Regions from separate parts of the Paenibacillus sp. FSL H7-0918 genome, predicted to be linked through region 1. Evidence: riboswitches for the same ligand, from Rfam matches in the RefSeq annotation. Region 1 holds a riboswitch; the other holds the start of a gene.
The links. A riboswitch is a leader RNA that binds a small molecule or an ion and turns the genes downstream of it on or off. The one in region 1 is predicted to bind S-adenosylmethionine.
Positions count from the first base shown of each region.

Region 2: it holds a riboswitch for S-adenosylmethionine, as region 1 does, so the genes downstream of both, metA (homoserine O-acetyltransferase MetA) here and MHI15_RS09105 (methionine ABC transporter ATP-binding protein) in region 1, are expected to answer to the same signal.

Region 1 is NZ_JBBOWJ010000001.1:2,002,842-2,011,222, reverse strand. Features, by position in the region: gene MHI15_RS09125 (putative polysaccharide biosynthesis protein) at 1-36, shown strand, start outside; gene MHI15_RS09120 (thioredoxin family protein) at 115-459, shown strand; gene MHI15_RS09115 (COX15/CtaA family protein) at 577-1,545, shown strand; gene MHI15_RS09110 (Cthe_2314 family HEPN domain-containing protein) at 1,701-2,435, shown strand; SAM riboswitch class I at 2,538-2,673, shown strand; gene MHI15_RS09105 (methionine ABC transporter ATP-binding protein) at 2,776-3,792, shown strand; gene MHI15_RS09100 (methionine ABC transporter permease) at 3,822-4,451, shown strand; gene MHI15_RS09095 (MetQ/NlpA family ABC transporter substrate-binding protein) at 4,509-5,375, shown strand; gene MHI15_RS09090 (NifU family protein) at 5,534-5,782, opposite strand; gene MHI15_RS09085 (YuzB family protein) at 5,864-6,118, shown strand; gene MHI15_RS09080 (NAD(P)/FAD-dependent oxidoreductase) at 6,529-7,590, opposite strand; gene mqnE (aminofutalosine synthase MqnE) at 7,642-8,381, opposite strand, start outside.
Region 2 is NZ_JBBOWJ010000002.1:103,085-111,465, forward strand. Features, by position in the region: gene mqnC (cyclic dehypoxanthinyl futalosine synthase) at 1-852, opposite strand, end outside; gene MHI15_RS14540 (PLP-dependent transferase) at 1,480-2,652, opposite strand; gene metA (homoserine O-acetyltransferase MetA) at 2,689-3,609, opposite strand; SAM riboswitch class I at 3,725-3,854, opposite strand; gene corA (magnesium/cobalt transporter CorA) at 4,251-5,186, shown strand; gene MHI15_RS14555 (HRDC domain-containing protein) at 5,273-6,289, opposite strand; gene MHI15_RS14560 (ROK family protein) at 6,500-7,381, opposite strand; gene MHI15_RS14565 (hypothetical protein) at 7,549-8,381, opposite strand, start outside.

The DNA.
Region 1 (8,381 bases):
AAGTTACAGCCTGCACGTGTTCGTATGAGAGAATAGGTTTGACTTCTACACTGCATTTTGCTTCACTTAAAGAGTAGAAAATAGACAGATATTGAAGAAGGGACTGAGTAAATCATGGACAAAATTAGTTCTCCTGCTGAATTTCAGGTAGCCATTCAATCACCTCGATTAACAGTGGCCATCTTCAAGGCTGACTGGTGCTCGGATTGCAAATTTATCGATCCTTTTATCCCAGAGGTAGAGCAGTCTTATGCAGACCGCCTTACACTGGTTGAGGTAGATGTTGATGCCGTGGGCGATGTTAGCCAAGAACAAAATATTATGGGTATTCCAAGCTTCGTCGCATATTCGGATGGACGGGAATTGGTTAGATTCGTTAATAAATTGCGCAAATCCCGTGAAGAGATTGAGAATTTCCTTGATAAAGCGGTCCAAGTGCATCAAAGCCTTCAAAAGTAATTCCTAAGGAACCACCGCTTTCGCCTGTTTGTGCAAAGCGGTGGTTTTTTTGAAATATAAGTCTGGCTGCTTCTTCATTACTAAAAACTGCGGGTGATATTTTTGACGACAAATCAGTTGAAATGGCTTAGTTATCTTACTTGCCTTATCATGTTCCTCGCTGTACTCGGAGGAGCGGTAGTGACGAAGACTGGATCGGGCTTGGAATGCGGAAATGAATGGCCGCTCTGTCATGGAAAATTAATTCCGGCTTATACTATAGGTTCGATGATTGAATACACCCATCGCTTGTTTAGCGGTTTGGCAGGGTTATTCTCACTTGCCTCGATGTTTGCTTTTTGGCGTTATGCCCGTACTCGGCGCGATTTGCTGGGATATGCATTTATGACTTTATTATTCGTCATCGTTCAAGGTGGTATGGGAGCGCTTGCAGTAATTAAATCCCAATCCGCCGCTGTAATGGCGCTGCATATGGGTTTTTCTTTGATCGCCTTTTCAAGCGCTATGATGTTGGCTCTTGGAACCAAGAGATGGCATGAAGCGCGCGAGTATGATCATAAGCTGGAGGCTCAAAAGAAGCCCGTAAGTAAGGTATTTCGCAATTTAACCTGTTTTACTGCCATCTATTCTTATATTGTCGTGTATATTGGAGCCTTTGTAAGTCATACGGATTCACAAGGCGGGTGTTCGGGTTGGCCGCTTTGTAATGGAGAATGGGTTCCGGAGCTTTCCGGAGGAGTAGGTGTTGTTTTTACGCATCGGATTGCGGCTTTAATCTTATTCATGCTTACTGCGCTGCTCGGGCATTTAGCATTTTGGAAACATAAGGATTATCCAGAGCTTAGAGCGCTAGGTATAGCTGCAGTGCTGTTATGCTTGATGCAGGTATTTAGTGGGGCGGCTGTGGTTTACACTCTAGATAATGAAAGGCTGTACATATTTGCCGCTTTGGCTCATATTTTGCTGATTGCCAGTTTGTTTGGTGTCTTATGTTATATGAGTGTAAGAGTCTGGCAGCTAAATCGCGCGAGTAGTGTCGTGTCTGGAAAAAATGTAACGAACCCAATGATTCCACCGCCTTGGTAGAACATTCCCTCCGTGGATAGAGGCGCTTCACCCGCGGAATAATAAAGTGGAAATCGGTATATCGTGGAGCTGATTGGCCGATGCTTACGTCGCGAGTTTTGTACGAAGCAGTCCATGGAAGCAGACGCTGAACAAAACTTTAGGAGGACTGGGATATGCTGCGGGTATTACTTGGAGAGCCGCCTCGAAAGAACAGCGGTGTGTTGGCTGATGCGATGGAGAATATGGCCACTTTTGCAGCATTGCTGCGCAAGGAAATGAGTGCCCATGAGGATAATGACCATGAATACCGCAAGCTGGAGATTTGGACACGTGGGCTGATTTCCTCTCTGGATGAACTGGAGCAAAGTTGGTTCGCGGCCGCTTTTTACCGGAAATTAGTGATTGCGGGTTATATGGATGATATGACACCGGTGGAACAGGGCGATTATGCACGTTATGTTTATTTTTATAAAGATGGCTTTATCCGGGTTTTCTCTCTTCTGGACAAGCTTGGGACGGTACTGAATCATTTTTATGATCTCAAAACATCCAAATTAAAAACGCACTTTTCTTACTTTACAGTGCTGCGTCAGCTTCAATTATTGAATGTGCATCCTGCATTAGCGGATCAACTGGAAGAGATTAAGAACTCCTACCGCGATCCATTGGAGAATTTACGCAAGCGCAGAAATGCTGAAATTCATTATATGAATTCCGAAATGCAGGATGATTTGTGGCAGCGGCACCAAGGTCTGCATGACAAAATTCAGCTCGAGGATCTGGATAGCCATCTTGAGGATTTAAAACAATCGCTCGAAATGAACTGTAAGACATTAATCGCGGCATTCAGCTACAGCAATGAACAGCTGCGTAAGGAAATAAGCAAGGCAAAGAGCATAAAATCGTAATTGTTCAATATATTTCCTTTTGACAAAAATAGATAAACTCACTATACTTATGCTTGCATTAAAGTATGTACGATTTCAGAAAAAATATAATTTCATAACTTTATCTTATCGAGAGCGGCGGAGGGATAGGCCCGATGAAGCCCGGCAACCGATTTGTATCCAGCGCGGGAAGCGTTGTACAAATGTCATGGTGCTAATTCCTACAATGGCGCAGGTTGCGGTCGTTGGCAGATGAGAAGGCATTGTCTTAATAAACCCACAGAGCCTCTTGCGATCTGCATCGATCGTTGGAGGTTTTTTTGTATAGAATAAGTGAAGTATAAAGGGGGGGCGACGAGAGTTGATTAATCTAAAAGGGATAACAAAGGTTTATGGAAAAGGGAGTAATGCGGCAACAGCACTTTCTGGATTGAATCTGTCCATCGAGAAAGGTGAAATATTCGGAGTCATCGGCCACTCTGGAGCCGGGAAAAGTACATTGATCCGTTGCATTAATCTGTTGGAACGTCCGACAGAAGGAGAGGTCTGGGTAGACGGTGTTGAGCTAACCAGTCTTAACCAAGGTCAGCTGCAGGAACAGCGGCGCAAGATTGGGATGATTTTTCAACATTTCAATTTGCTGTCTTCGGCGACCGTATACGATAATATTGCCTTTCCACTGCGCCTTGCAGGTACATCTAGAACAGCTATTGATACAAAAGTGAAAGACTTGCTCGCTTTAGTTGGGCTCGAAGAACATAAAGGTAAGTATCCTTCTCAGTTATCTGGAGGACAAAAGCAGCGGGTCGGCATCGCCCGGGCACTAGCCAGTGACCCTGATGTACTGCTGTGTGACGAGGCCACTTCTGCGCTTGATCCCCAGACAACGGACTCCATTCTTAAGCTGCTGCTCGATATTAATAAAAGATTCCATTTGACCATTGTGCTGATCACACATGAAATGCATGTAATCCAGAGCATCTGCGACCGTGTCGCGGTCATTCATGGTGGTGGGATTGTTGAGCAAGGCAAAGTTACAGAGGTATTTCTCAAGCCGCAGCATGAGGTTACACGCGATTTCATCCGCAGTGAGACACAGAATGAAGGACCTCTTCGAGTGGCGCTTGATGCTGCTGCCGGGGATAACTCTCAAGCTGTCAAAATTACTTTTTTCGGAGAAAAAACTTACGGCTCGGCACTATCCGATGTCGTGCGTGATACGGGTGTAAGCTTTGCAATCTTACATGGTACCATTTCAACGATTAAAGATGTGCCTTATGGACAGATGATTGTGCGGTTCGAAGGGCCAGCTGAGGCGATTGCTGTAACGATCTCCAGGCTAATTGCTCAAGGCCTTGATGTGGAGGTGATTTCGTAATGAATTTTGCAGATCTAAATTGGCAAGAAATGATGGATGCTACGGTTGCTACTATAAAAATGATATTTTTTTCCGGATTGTTCACAATTATTCTTGGTTTACCACTCGGAATTCTATTGTATTTATGGGGGAAATCGAATAGTATAGTAATCAGAGTAACTTACTCGGTCTTATCATTACTTGTAAATATTCTACGTTCCGTACCCTTTATCATTTTGATGGTGGCTCTAATTCCTTTCAGCAAAGCCGTTGTTGGAACCTCCATTGGTGTACTCGGTACGATTCCACCTCTGGTGATTGGTGCAGCTCCGTTTTTTGCCCGCTTGGTAGAGACGTCGTTAAGAGAGGTAGACCGCGGAGTCATCGAAGCCGCACAAGGTATGGGAGCATCGACGAACCAAATCGTTATGCGTGTTCTTTTGCCAGAAGCTCGTCCAGGTCTGCTCGCTGGAGTTACGATCACACTGGTTACACTGGTCTCCTATACAGCAATGGCTGGTATGGTTGGGGGCGGCGGATTAGGTGACTTGGCGATTCGTTACGGCTACCACCGCTATGAGACGGAGATTATGATTGTTTCTATAGTATTTATTGTCGTACTGGTGCAATTGCTACAAATGGCCGGTGACCGACTCGTAAAACATTACACACGGAAATAAGGTACATCCATATATATCCTTATTCAATACAAAATATAGATTAGAGGGGGATTTACAATGAAAAAAGTACTACTTACATTTTTTAGCCTGACACTGGTTGCGGTGCTTGCGGCTTGCGGTAACAACAATGCATCTAATAATGCTGGGAGCTCGGCTGCTACAACAGCACCAAACGCAGAAGCAACAAGTGAACCTACTAAAGATCCAGTGAAATTGGTTATTGGTGCCTCACCTGTTCCTCATGCTGAAATTTTGAAGGCTATTGCTCCATTGCTTGAAAAAGATGGAATTACACTTGAAATCAAAGAATTCACTGACTATATTCAACCTAACGTGCAGCTTGATGAGAAGGAGTTAGATGCTAACTTTTTCCAACACCAACCGTATCTGGATGACCAAAACAAAAATAATAAAACCGACCTGGTCTCTGTTGCATCCGTTCACGTTGAACCTTTTGGGGCTTATTCCAAAAAAATCAAATCGATCGATGAGTTGGCTGATGGTGCAAAAGTTGCCATTCCGAACGATGCTACTAACGGTGGCCGTGCACTAATCCTACTTGCAAAAAATGGTCTGATTACCTTGAAAGATGATACAAACATTGCTGCAACAAAAGCAGATATCACTGAAAACAAGAAAAATCTCGACATCATTGAGTTGGAAGCAGCTATGCTCCCACGTCAACTGGATGAGGTAGACCTTGCTTTGATCAACACGAACTTTGCACTAGACGCTGGTCTTGTGCCAACTAAAGATGCATTGTTCATCGAGGGTGTAGATTCCCCTTATGCTAACATTTTGGTAACCCGTCAAGACAATAAAGATTCCGAAGCCATCAAAAAGCTGGTTGCTGCCCTGAATTCTCCAGAAGCTAAAGCTTTCATTGAAGAAAAGTACGAAGGTGCGATCATTCCAGCGTTTTAAGGAATGAAGCTAAATTCGTCTATAGTCATAACAAGAACCCGCAGCCAAGTTGGCTTGCGGGTTTTATGTTCTAAGGTTGTGAGAGAATGTTAAATCCTCTATAATAAGAAAATCCCGATCTCCTATACAGGAGAATCGGGAGGGTTATTGAACGGGATTTAGAATACTTGAACTACTTCTTCAACGCCTTCTACTTCTTCAAGGAGGGCGCGTTCAATCCCGGCTTTCAAGGTGATCGTGGAGCTTGGGCAGCTGCCGCAGGCACCCATAAGTTTCAACTTAACGATGCCGTCTTCCACATCGACCAGTTCTACGTCACCGCCATCGCGCTGCAGGAACGGACGAAGCTTATCCAGCACTTCTAGTACTTCATCATACATTTCGGTGCTTTGTGCATTCTCACTCATTTCTCAATCACTCCTTTCGTAAGTTCATTATAGTACAAAAAGTTAAAAAATAAAATGGTTAGGCGGAATAGGGAGATCATCATGAGACCAATTATTGAATTTTGTTCCAGCAACATGGGTCACGGAACAGACAAGCTAATGCATAAGCTGGAGGAAAATCCAGATTATGATGTTATTGAATACGGATGTCTGAACAATTGTGGAGAGTGTTATTTAATGCCTTTCGCCATGGTTGAAGGTGACATTATTGCAGCAGACACTGTTGCAGAGCTAGAAGAGAAAATTGAGGCCAAGATCAAAGAGCTTGAGGCTTGGTTTAATATAGATCTTGACTAAATTTCTCGAGAAAAAAAGAGGGAGCACTCCATAATCTAAATTATGGAGTGCTCCCTCTTTTTGGAACCTTACTTGAACAAAATCCACCAATTTGATCGATTAGGCAACATATTGGAGAGTGCAGGGGCTACCGTGAAGGTGCCACTGGACTCAGGCGACCTTATATTGAGTGTTTTCCTACATTTGGATTGCTATCGGACCCCATAGTCACTATTCACCTGAAAAACAGCATAAATGAACCTTATTATTAGCAATAACTTCACTAGAGTCCGAAACTCTCCTTCATAGGCTGAAAATTTGCGAATAAGGTCATCTGAGTCCGAAGGGTATACGCACCAATAACGTAAGAAAGCTACTCTCGTGTTTATCTGAGAGTAGCTTCCTTTAATACTTATGAACCAATCATAGGCTTATCCTAAAGTGCGTTTCGACATCCAGAGCACTCCGCTCTTGAGGATGCGGGGAACCCGTCCTTTGACGGAGCGTTGTCCCATAAGTCCGAATCCTGCTTTTTTGCCTAGTGACCCTAAAGTACCCTTCAGGCGAATAGGATGAAGCTTAGGAGTCTCACCGCGCCAAGTGGATTGAATAACCTGAGCTACCTGCTCACCCTGTGCTCCAGCGGCTTGTGCGCTTGGTGCGAATGGCAGACTGGCACAGTCACCAATCACATATACCTCCGGATAATCCGGTATACGATAATACTCATCCAGCATAATCCGTCCACCGCGGTCCTTCGACACATTCAAATCTTGAACTACTTTTACAGGTTGAATCCCTGCGGTCCATACTGTCACATCTGAAAGGATTTCCTCGGTACCGTTAAAAATCGAATCCTTCTCTACATGAGATACAGAGATTCGTCCTAGCGTTTGCACCTGATGGTGATGAAACCATTCCTCTACGTACTGTGACAGCTTTGCCGGAAAGGCAGACAAAACACGTTCACCGCGATCCAGAATAGCAATGTTAAGGTCTGGACGGCTCTCCCGAAGCTCTGCAGCTAATTCAACACCGCTTAATCCTCCACCTACGATGTTTATCGTTCCGTAAGGCTTCACATCATTTAAACGGCGGTAGGTTTCCCGAGTACCAGCAAAGGTCTGGATGCTGCAGGTATATTGATCAGCACCAGGGATGTTGTGGTAATTGTCGGTACAGCCAAGAGCAATGGCTAGGAGATCATAAGATACAATCTCACCGGATTCCATACTGACTATTTTGCTCTCCAAATCAATGGAACTCACTTCACCGTACCGGACAGTAAGCCGGGGGTGAACCGGAAAATGAATGCGCAGGTGATAATCAGTTACGGTACCTGCGGCGAGCGCATAATATTCCGTTTTGATTCCTTGATATGGCATTCGGTCAATTAAGATAATTTCAACATCATGAGGAAGATGATTATTGAGTAATTCTTGAATTAAGGCTAGGCCGCCGTAGCCACCGCCAAGAACGAGTATTGTTCTCATGCTGACCGAACTTCCTTTCCAATATGGGATAACAAATCTCAGGTAGTCTTCTTATTCGTATACCTTAACTTCATTATAGAAAGTGTCACGTTCGACAGGAATTCGTCCAGCACCTTTCACTAGCCAGATCAATTCGTCGCGAGTCAGACCTTCCGGTGTTAAGGCGCCAGCCGCGTGGCTGATACGTTCTTTTAGAATTGTGCCATGCACATCTGATGCACCGAAGTTCAGCGCAACTTGAGTAAGCTGAGGGCCAATGTTAATGAAGTACGCTTTGATGTGATCGAAATTGTCCAACATCAATCTGCTGATCGCAATGGTCTTCAGATCCTCATAAGCAGAGTTGCGGCGCATGATGCCAGCGTTTTTATTCTTAGGCTGCATGGACAATGGAATGAATACCATAAAGCCATTGGTTTCGTCCTGCAAATCACGGATTTGCATCATATGGCGGATACGGTCTTCATGAGATTCAATGGAGCCGTACAGCATAGTGGTATGGGTCTTCATCCCAAGCTGATGTGCTGTCCGATGGACTTCCAGATATTCTTCCACATTAGCTTTGTCTACACGCATTTTTTTACGATATTGGTCGGATAATATCTCTGCGCCACCACCGGTGAGTGTTTTAAGTCCAGCAGCACGCAATTGTTCCAGTACCTCACGAATACTCAAACCGCTAATACGGGTGAAAAAATCAATTTCAGCGGCAGTGTAGGCTTTTAAGGTAACCTCAGGGAAACGTTCGTTCAAAGCTTTTAAAGAATCCACATAATATTGGAAGGGAACCT
Region 2 (8,381 bases), on a different contig from region 1:
AAGGCGGCTGATCGCTACCGTCTTCAGATATTCCTCAGGCGTTTGTCTGTCCAGCTTCAGGTTGGTATTGTCCGGCTGGAATGTCCATGAGATAAAGGCCAAGAAACCTTCAGAATCATATTTGTTGGCAATACACTCATCCTGAGCCTCACGTACACGTAGTAAGTGCAAAGCTCGTTCTTCCATACTTTCTCCAAGCCCAATCACCATTGTTGCTGTTGTATTCATACCCACTTTATGTGCTGTCTGCATTACATCCATCCACTCGCGCCACGAGCCTTTTAGCCGGCTGATTTTGCGGCGTGTACGGTCATCAAGAATTTCTGCGCCTCCGCCTGGCAAGGAATCCAGACCCGCAGCATGAATTTCACGAACCACTTGTTCCAACGGTAATCCTGATACTTCTTTCATCTTCATAATCTCCGCAGGAGAGAAGGAGTGCATTGTAATCTCAGGGAAACGTTGCTTAATTCCGCGCAGTATATCTGTATAGTAGCTAAATGGAAGGTTAGGATTAGTTCCACCTTGCATAAGAATTTCTGTACCATTAACAGCAATCGTTTCAGCAATTTTTTGATAAATCGTTTCATCTGGCAGCACATAGCCTTCATCCGAGCCTGGTCTGCGGTAAAAAGCACAAAAACGGCAGTACACATCACATACATTCGTATAGTTAATATTACGGCCAATTACAAATGTGGCTAACGGGTCCGGATGCCAGCGTTCCATAATAGTGTTTGCAGCAGCACCCATTTTCTCAATTTCGTTGCTCTCGAATAGTCGGATGGTATCTTCCAATTGGAGACGGTCACCCCGCAGGGCTTTATCCAAAATAAGATCTATCGTACTCATCGTTCGCATCCTCCTTTTAAACCCTTAGGGATATGGTAGATTCACAAAATCACAAGAAAAATAACGTTGTCGTCCTTTAGAGATAACAACCGTTTCTCGTAGTAACATAAGGATAAAGTATAGTATGTAACTTATACCTTATATTTTAATAAATGAACAGTTCATTTCCTCATCGTATCACAATCTGAACAGCTTGAAAAACTTTTTACTTTCTTAGCAAGATACCATCCAGCAGAAAGAGTCTTTACATTGCTGCCTGCACCCGGTGAATCAAAATTCCTGGAGGCTGCCGGACACAGATGACGTTATTAGTTAGTATTTAGCCTTTGGAGCATAGTTATGGACTCCAGCGACGCTATTCCTTGACAAGAGACTCATGAAGGCAGGTTTTTAGCGCAATAGCTGCTGTGGAGTCCGTTAACATTTCAAATGTGTAATAATGCTGTGTCTAAGGTCAGCTGTGTCCAATAGCAAAAAGTCCAAAAAGAAGAGCTATCCCAGCAGCCAATTCCCGGCTTATGAGACAGCTCTATTTCATCCTTCGTCCAACACCAGCTCTAAATCAACGTTGAGATAGATCCTCGATATTTTCCAGCAATTCGGTGCCGATCTGGGTTGCCGTTACTTTTACTTCGTTTCGATTTCCGCCCGCGCAGCCTCCAAAGCATGACCAAGATCAGCAATTAGATCCTCCGCATGTTCAATGCCAACCGAGAAGCGCAGCAATCGATCATCTACACCCACCGCATTCCGAATTTCCACAGGAATATCGGCATGCGTCTGTACTGCAGGATAGGTCATTAGCGATTCAACCCCGCCGAGGCTCTCCGCGAAGGCAATAAGCCGGATATGACGAAGCAGAGGTTCTACGTATCTGGCATCTTTTAATTTGAAAGAAAAAATTCCGGTATTGCCCGAGGACTGGCGATTCTGGATTTCATATCCCGGATGATCCGGCAGGCCTGGATGGAACACTTCCGCAATCGCCGGATGCTCTTGTAGATAGCGGGCAATTGCTAGCGCATTGCTCTCGTGCCGTTCCATACGCAGGGCCAGTGTCTTCATGCCTCTCATCAGCTGATAACTGTCTGTTGGCCCAAGCACAGCGCCAATAGAGTTATGTAGAATCGCTATTTCAGCGGATAATTCAGCTCCTTTAGATACAATAAGACCAGCAAGTACATCATTGTGTCCGCCCAAATATTTGGTAGCACTATGGACTACAATGTCCGCACCTAATTCCAGAGGACGCTGGAAAAATGGAGTCAGCAGTGTATTGTCTACAATTGTGAGCAGCCCATGATGACGGGCCCAAGTAGCAACGGCTGCAATATCCGTAACCATCATCAAAGGATTCGTTGGCGTTTCAATAAATATCGCCTTCGTATTTGGAAGACGTGAAGCCTCAAGCGCATCCAAATCATTCGTATCTACATAGGAAGCAGTGATTCCAAACTTGGACATAATTCGTTCAAACAAACGATAGGTCCCGCCGTAAAGATCCAGCGAAACGATCAAGTGATCGCCTTGCCCAAACAGGGTAAATATGGTTTGAATAGCTGCCATCCCAGAACTACAGGCAAAACCTGCATCACCAGACTCCAATTCCGCAGCCGCATTCTCTAGTACGGAACGGGTTGGACTTTTGGTACGGCTATAATCGAAACCTGTGCTCTGCCCAAGCTTCGGGTGACGGAATGCCGTAGCATTATAGATAGGAAAATTAATGGCTCCGGTAGCCGGATCTTCTTGTGAACCTATTTGTGCCAGTCTGCTTTCAATCCTAAGTTTGTCGTCCATGATAAATGCCTCCTAAATTGTAATGTAGCGCTGATCTTAATAAACAATCGGGTCGATATCGTAAGGTGTCTCTTGATATACATAGTAATTGAGCCAATTAGAGAATAATAAGTTGGCATGTGCACGCCACACTGCAGGAGGTGTTTGTTCTGGATCATCTTTAGGGAAATAGTGTTTCGGCAAGGCCATCTCCATGCCCCTCTCCAAATCACGATCATATTCCCATTTCAAGGATAATGGATCGTATTCGGAATGTCCGGTCACAAATATTTGTTTGCCGTCGGTCGTAGCTACTAGATACATACCAGCTTCTTCGGATTCCGCCAGAATCTGCAGATCTGGATTGCTCTCAATATCTTCGCGGGAGACATCGGTATGACGGGAATGCGGTACATGGAATACCTCGTCAAAGCCGCGCAGCAATTTAATGTTATTTTGGTTAATCGTATGGGAGAATACTCCAAAACATTTTTCAGGCAAAGCCACTTTACGAACACCAAAATGATGATACAACCCTGCCTGTGCCGCCCAACAGATATGCATGGTCGAGGTCACATTATCCTTGCTCCATTCAAAAATCTCTTTTAGCTCTTCCCAATAGGATACTTCCTCAAACTCCATTTGCTCTACGGGTGCTCCTGTAACAATAAGACCATCCAAACGGCGGTGGCTGATCTCGTCAAAAGTTTTGTAAAAGCTTCTCAAATGCTCAGCAGAAGTATTCTTAGAAGTATGTGAGCGTGGGTGCAGCAAGGTAACGTCAACTTGTAGCGGTGAATTTCCTATTAAACGCAGCAATTGAGTCTCCGTCGTTTCTTTAGTCGGCATGAGATTCAGAATAGCAATCCTTAGTGGGCGGATATCCTGATGGAAAGCCAAACTATCATCCATCACAAAAATATTTTCACCGGATAGTATTTCTTTTGCTGGTAAACTGTCGGGAATTTTAATTGGCATTGTCTTTCCACTCCTTAACTGTATTTAGGTTATGTTGTCACATCGCGGCTTTCTGAACAATAAAAAGACCTTTCTCGGAAAACGAGAAAGGTCATATCTACAGTCATATGCGCCTCTCTCATCTGCCAGAAACTTTTGGACGGGGTTTAGTCGTCAGCAAAGTTCCGCAAGAATTAGCACCGTGCGTTCACACGCCGGTTGCCGGGTTTCATAGGGCTAGTCCCTCCACCTGCTCTTGATAAGATTTAGCTGTATTCAATTAAATTTCTTTAAAATTTACTTTAAATCATGAACCTCCTTTTCGTCAAGTCCATACAATGCTGAAGTAGCCTCAAAGTAACAATAAATTTGCTTGAAAGAGGCATACTCCGTTGTTATACTAGACAAGTATTTCATACCTGAACGAAAAGAAGAGGTGAGAAGAAGAATGGAAGGCGACCCGAGCTCGCAATTAAGTGTACAGAATGAGCAACCACACAGGATAATCATCAGCTTGCCGGCGGCGGGAGCAGTTCTTCTTCATGCCCTCGAATCGTCATTCGGCCTCTTGTATTGATTGTAACGCCGGCCAAGCTGATTTTTTCTCTGTGCTTAATTAGCAGTCCCTGGTGAAGACCCGGGGATAGAAGGAGTGGAATCAGATGAAAATCCGGCTGGTGAATGCAGGGGTTTTTACACCTATTGATGAAATTGATGAAACATTGACACCCCCAACAGAAGGGTTCTATTGGATTGATGCAGATGTGGAGGATTTGGAGCTGCTTCAGCCCCTGTTCAACCTGCATGATCTCGCTGTTGAGGATTGCCTTAGTGAAGAGGATCAACGTCCAAAGATCGAAATATACGAAAGTCATTACTTTATTGTTGTAAACAGCATCCGCTTTGATGATGAGGAAATCTTCCTGCGGGCGCTCAATATATTCTTGGGCAGACATTATATTATTACTGTAACGAAACAAAAGATTCACGAGCTACGCGTCCTGAAGCCCATGTTATGGGAACAAGAGGTTAGCGAACCCGACCAATTCCTTTACCTGCTTATCGACCTTGTCGTAGATAATTATTTCTCCGTAGGTGACCGAATTGAAGCCCGGATTGAGAAGCTTGAAGAGGATATCCTAATGCATACCAAGAAATCTCATCTGAGTGAGATTATCGGTCTGCGAAGTGAGATCTTATGGTTAAAGAAGATGCTGGGACCACAGAAAGAGGTTATCAATACCCTGAATAAAAAAGACCTCCGTCTGATTGATGATCAGCTGCAGAAATACTTTAGCGACATTTATGAAAATGCAGTTAAAATATCCGAAACTTTTGAGACGTACCGCGATCTCATGGGCAACTTACGTGAGGCCTACCAATCCAGTATCGCCAACCGCGCCAATGAAATTATGAGAGTATTTACCGCGATTACAACGATATTCATGCCTTTGACCGTAATTACCGGAATCTATGGGATGAACTTTGATCATATGCCGGAATTGCATACGAAATACGGTTATTTTGCCGTTATAGGTCTAATGTTGACGTTAGGCTGTGGGATGCTGTATGTATTCCGCAAGAAAGAATGGCTATGAAAATAAACGGACGAATAGGCAAGACGAAGGCCCTTTAACCCTATGGTGTAAGGAAGCCTTCGTCTTTTTGATATGATAAAAAGCTACTAGAAACTGGTCGCCATGCCCACTTTAGGAGCTTGCTCCCGCCGGAAACGAATGCGGATCAGCCGCAGACGTTCATAATAGCTATCCAGCCCTTCTGCTGCTGAAAAATCCTCCCCATACACCTTATGCAGCACTGGCTTTAGAAAAAGATCTCCAACCTCTGCATAGGCATTCCATATCGCCTCCTGCTCATTCTGCGGCACATTTTTCAGTTCTACCTCGATCAGTTTCTCCACGCAATAACCTTCTCTTTCCAGCTCCTCTACCGCTTCAATCAGTTCGCGACGGTTCACTCCACTGTTCACCTTAAGCTGTTCTAACCCTAACCCATTCTCGATCCCTTGCAGCAGAATTCGCCGTAATCGCAGTCTTTCTAGCTGTTTCTTATATTTGACCTCTTTCTGTTTATAGAGCCAGGATACAAAAGAATCCTCCTCAATTTCTTGGTGTACCCAATTCAAAGGAAAGGAATGTTCCCTTGCAGCCGTAGAGGTTATAGCCAACCAATCCGTGCCATATTGGGCTGCCTTTCCTTCCCCTACACCAGGGATCTGCAGCAGCTCCTCTGGTGTATGTGGCAAGAAAGTGCTTATCAAACGTAACAAACGATTGCTGGCAAGAATGTAAGGGGCTTTCCGTTCACTAGAAGCTCGGCTGCGGCGCCAAGCACATAACTCCTCATATATAGCTTCGTTCCCATTATATTCACTGTAATATTGCAGCCTTAGCTGCTCCTGATTACGCCCGGTAAGGCCGTCTTCTTCATGAAATACGCCATCAATCAACGGCCGATAGCCATCCCCCATCTTCACCGCCAGCTCATGCCTGTAAACACAAAGCATTTCATTCCATGAACCACCCGCGTACCACAAATGCTCCTGTGTTTCCTCACCGCCTGAAAAATCACGCCAGCCCAGACTCCACACTCCTTCTTCCTCTCCAATCCATAGCTGAGCGAACACCTCTTGATCCACCCCGGATATTCTGGATAAGCGATTCATAAATACAATTTGCATATTCATCCCTGCCTTTCTAGTCTTCAGCAAGCACTATACCTACCGGTCTGAGCTACTTATTCGCTGATGTGAATGCCACACTGTCAGACTCGGAAAACGCAAAAAAGCACCACTCTCACGATAAACGTGAAAGAGGTGCTCCCTCATTAAATGCTATACTGTTAGATCCTACAATACCATATATTTCCTAACAGTCAATATCTTTTTATACTAGTTTCTTGCCAAAGCTAAAGTTGCCAGTCCAATCGCACCTGCAAGTCCTGCGTTATCTCCAAGCTGCGGTGGCACAACATAATTATCGATGTCGGTATTTAGCGCTGGATGCTGAACATAACCCTTCAGCAGCTCCTGCAGCTTGGTACGAATTAGCGGGAACAAGTGGCTTTGCTTCATGACACCACCGCCCATTACGATTTTTTCGGGAGACAGAATCAACACGTAATTCATAAGTGCATGTGCAAGATAATGAGCTTCCATATCCCAAGCTGGATGGTCAACAGGTAGCTCGCCTGCTGGTTGTCCCCAGCGTTTGCCAATCCCCGGACCTGCGGCTAACCCTTCAAGGCAATCGCCATGATAAGGGCAGTAGCCCTCAAACGTGTCCTCTGGATGTCTGCGAACTAGAATATGTCCCATCTCAGGATGAGACAATCCATGCACCATCTGACCTCCAACTACTGCTCCCGCTCCAATACCTGTCCCAACCGTAATATAAAGGCAGCTGTCCAGACCTTTAGCCGCTCCCCATTTACTTTCCGCAAGCGCTGCACCATTCACATCCGTATCAAAACCTATCGGCACGTTAAATTGCTCAGCCATTGTACCTACCAAATTATATTGTCCCCAGTGAGGTTTTGGTGTCGTTGTTATGTAACCATAAGTAGGGCTGTCCAGCACGGGATCAATCGGTCCAAACGATCCAATACCAAAAGCTTCTACATTCTTCCCATTAAAATAGTCAATTACGAGTCCCATCGTTTCTTCCGGTGTTGTTGTCGGAAAGCTAACTCGGTCCAGAATGGTACCGTCCTCATAACCAATTCCGCATACAAACTTCGTTCCGCCTGCTTCAATCGCTCCCAATAACTTCATAGCAACTATCTCCCTTCTCCATTAAGCAATAATCCGCCATCCAGTTTGAAAATAAAAATTAATATAAAATAAAACAATCAACAGCCCTTATTATACGTTGGATGAAGCGCTATCACAATAATAAAACTCCCTTCATGCTTTTTTGCATGAAGGGAGACTATTGATGTTTAATTATTTAAGTCATCAAACATAGAGCCTTTTACCGTAACCTCAATTTGATCCAGCGGCTTAATGCCGACAAGCTTGCCCAGTGATTTGTACGCGTTGGTACTCTTGGAGAGCTCCACATCTGCCAGCCAAGCCTTAACATAGTACTTCCCATCTGGCATTTCAGCTGTAGTATAGACAGGAATATGGTCCTTATTAATCGTAATCGTCACCGTAGACTTTTCCGTGATCTTGTATATATTCTGATTCAAGCCCACATATTCACGGTATTTGAAATTGTTGAAGCTTCCCAGTGTACTAGACTGTGAGTAACCCTCTAATATATTCTTCCAGAATTCATGGGTGCCTTTATCACTTTCTCTTTCTTGTGAATATGGGATCTCTTCCACATCTTTAGTAAAGCTGTTCTCCACCGTCAGCAACTTCGCATCATTCACTCCGGTGTTATCCTCTACGGATAAAGCTGCTGGCTTTCTTGCAAAGTTATTCCCGTTTTTGCTCAGTGGTTCATTCCGCAGATTGACCGCAACTTTATCATTATTGATATACATAAGATCAGTTTCATATCGGAAAGAATTCGTAAGTTCCTCAACAAGATCCTTATGGTCCTTCGTGTCTTTATCCGTATCTTTAAACGTAACTGTCTCCAGTGTAAAGGTATACGTTCCAACAGGATTAAAATAATATCCGGATTTAATCGGATAATCATACCCTTGAAGTTGCTTATCCGTCGCAAACACGGCGGTATCATAATTAGATTTGTCGTTAAGCATCTTTTTAGCGGTAGCTCTGGCTTTCTTATAAGCTTGAGCCATGCTATTCTCTACCTTCC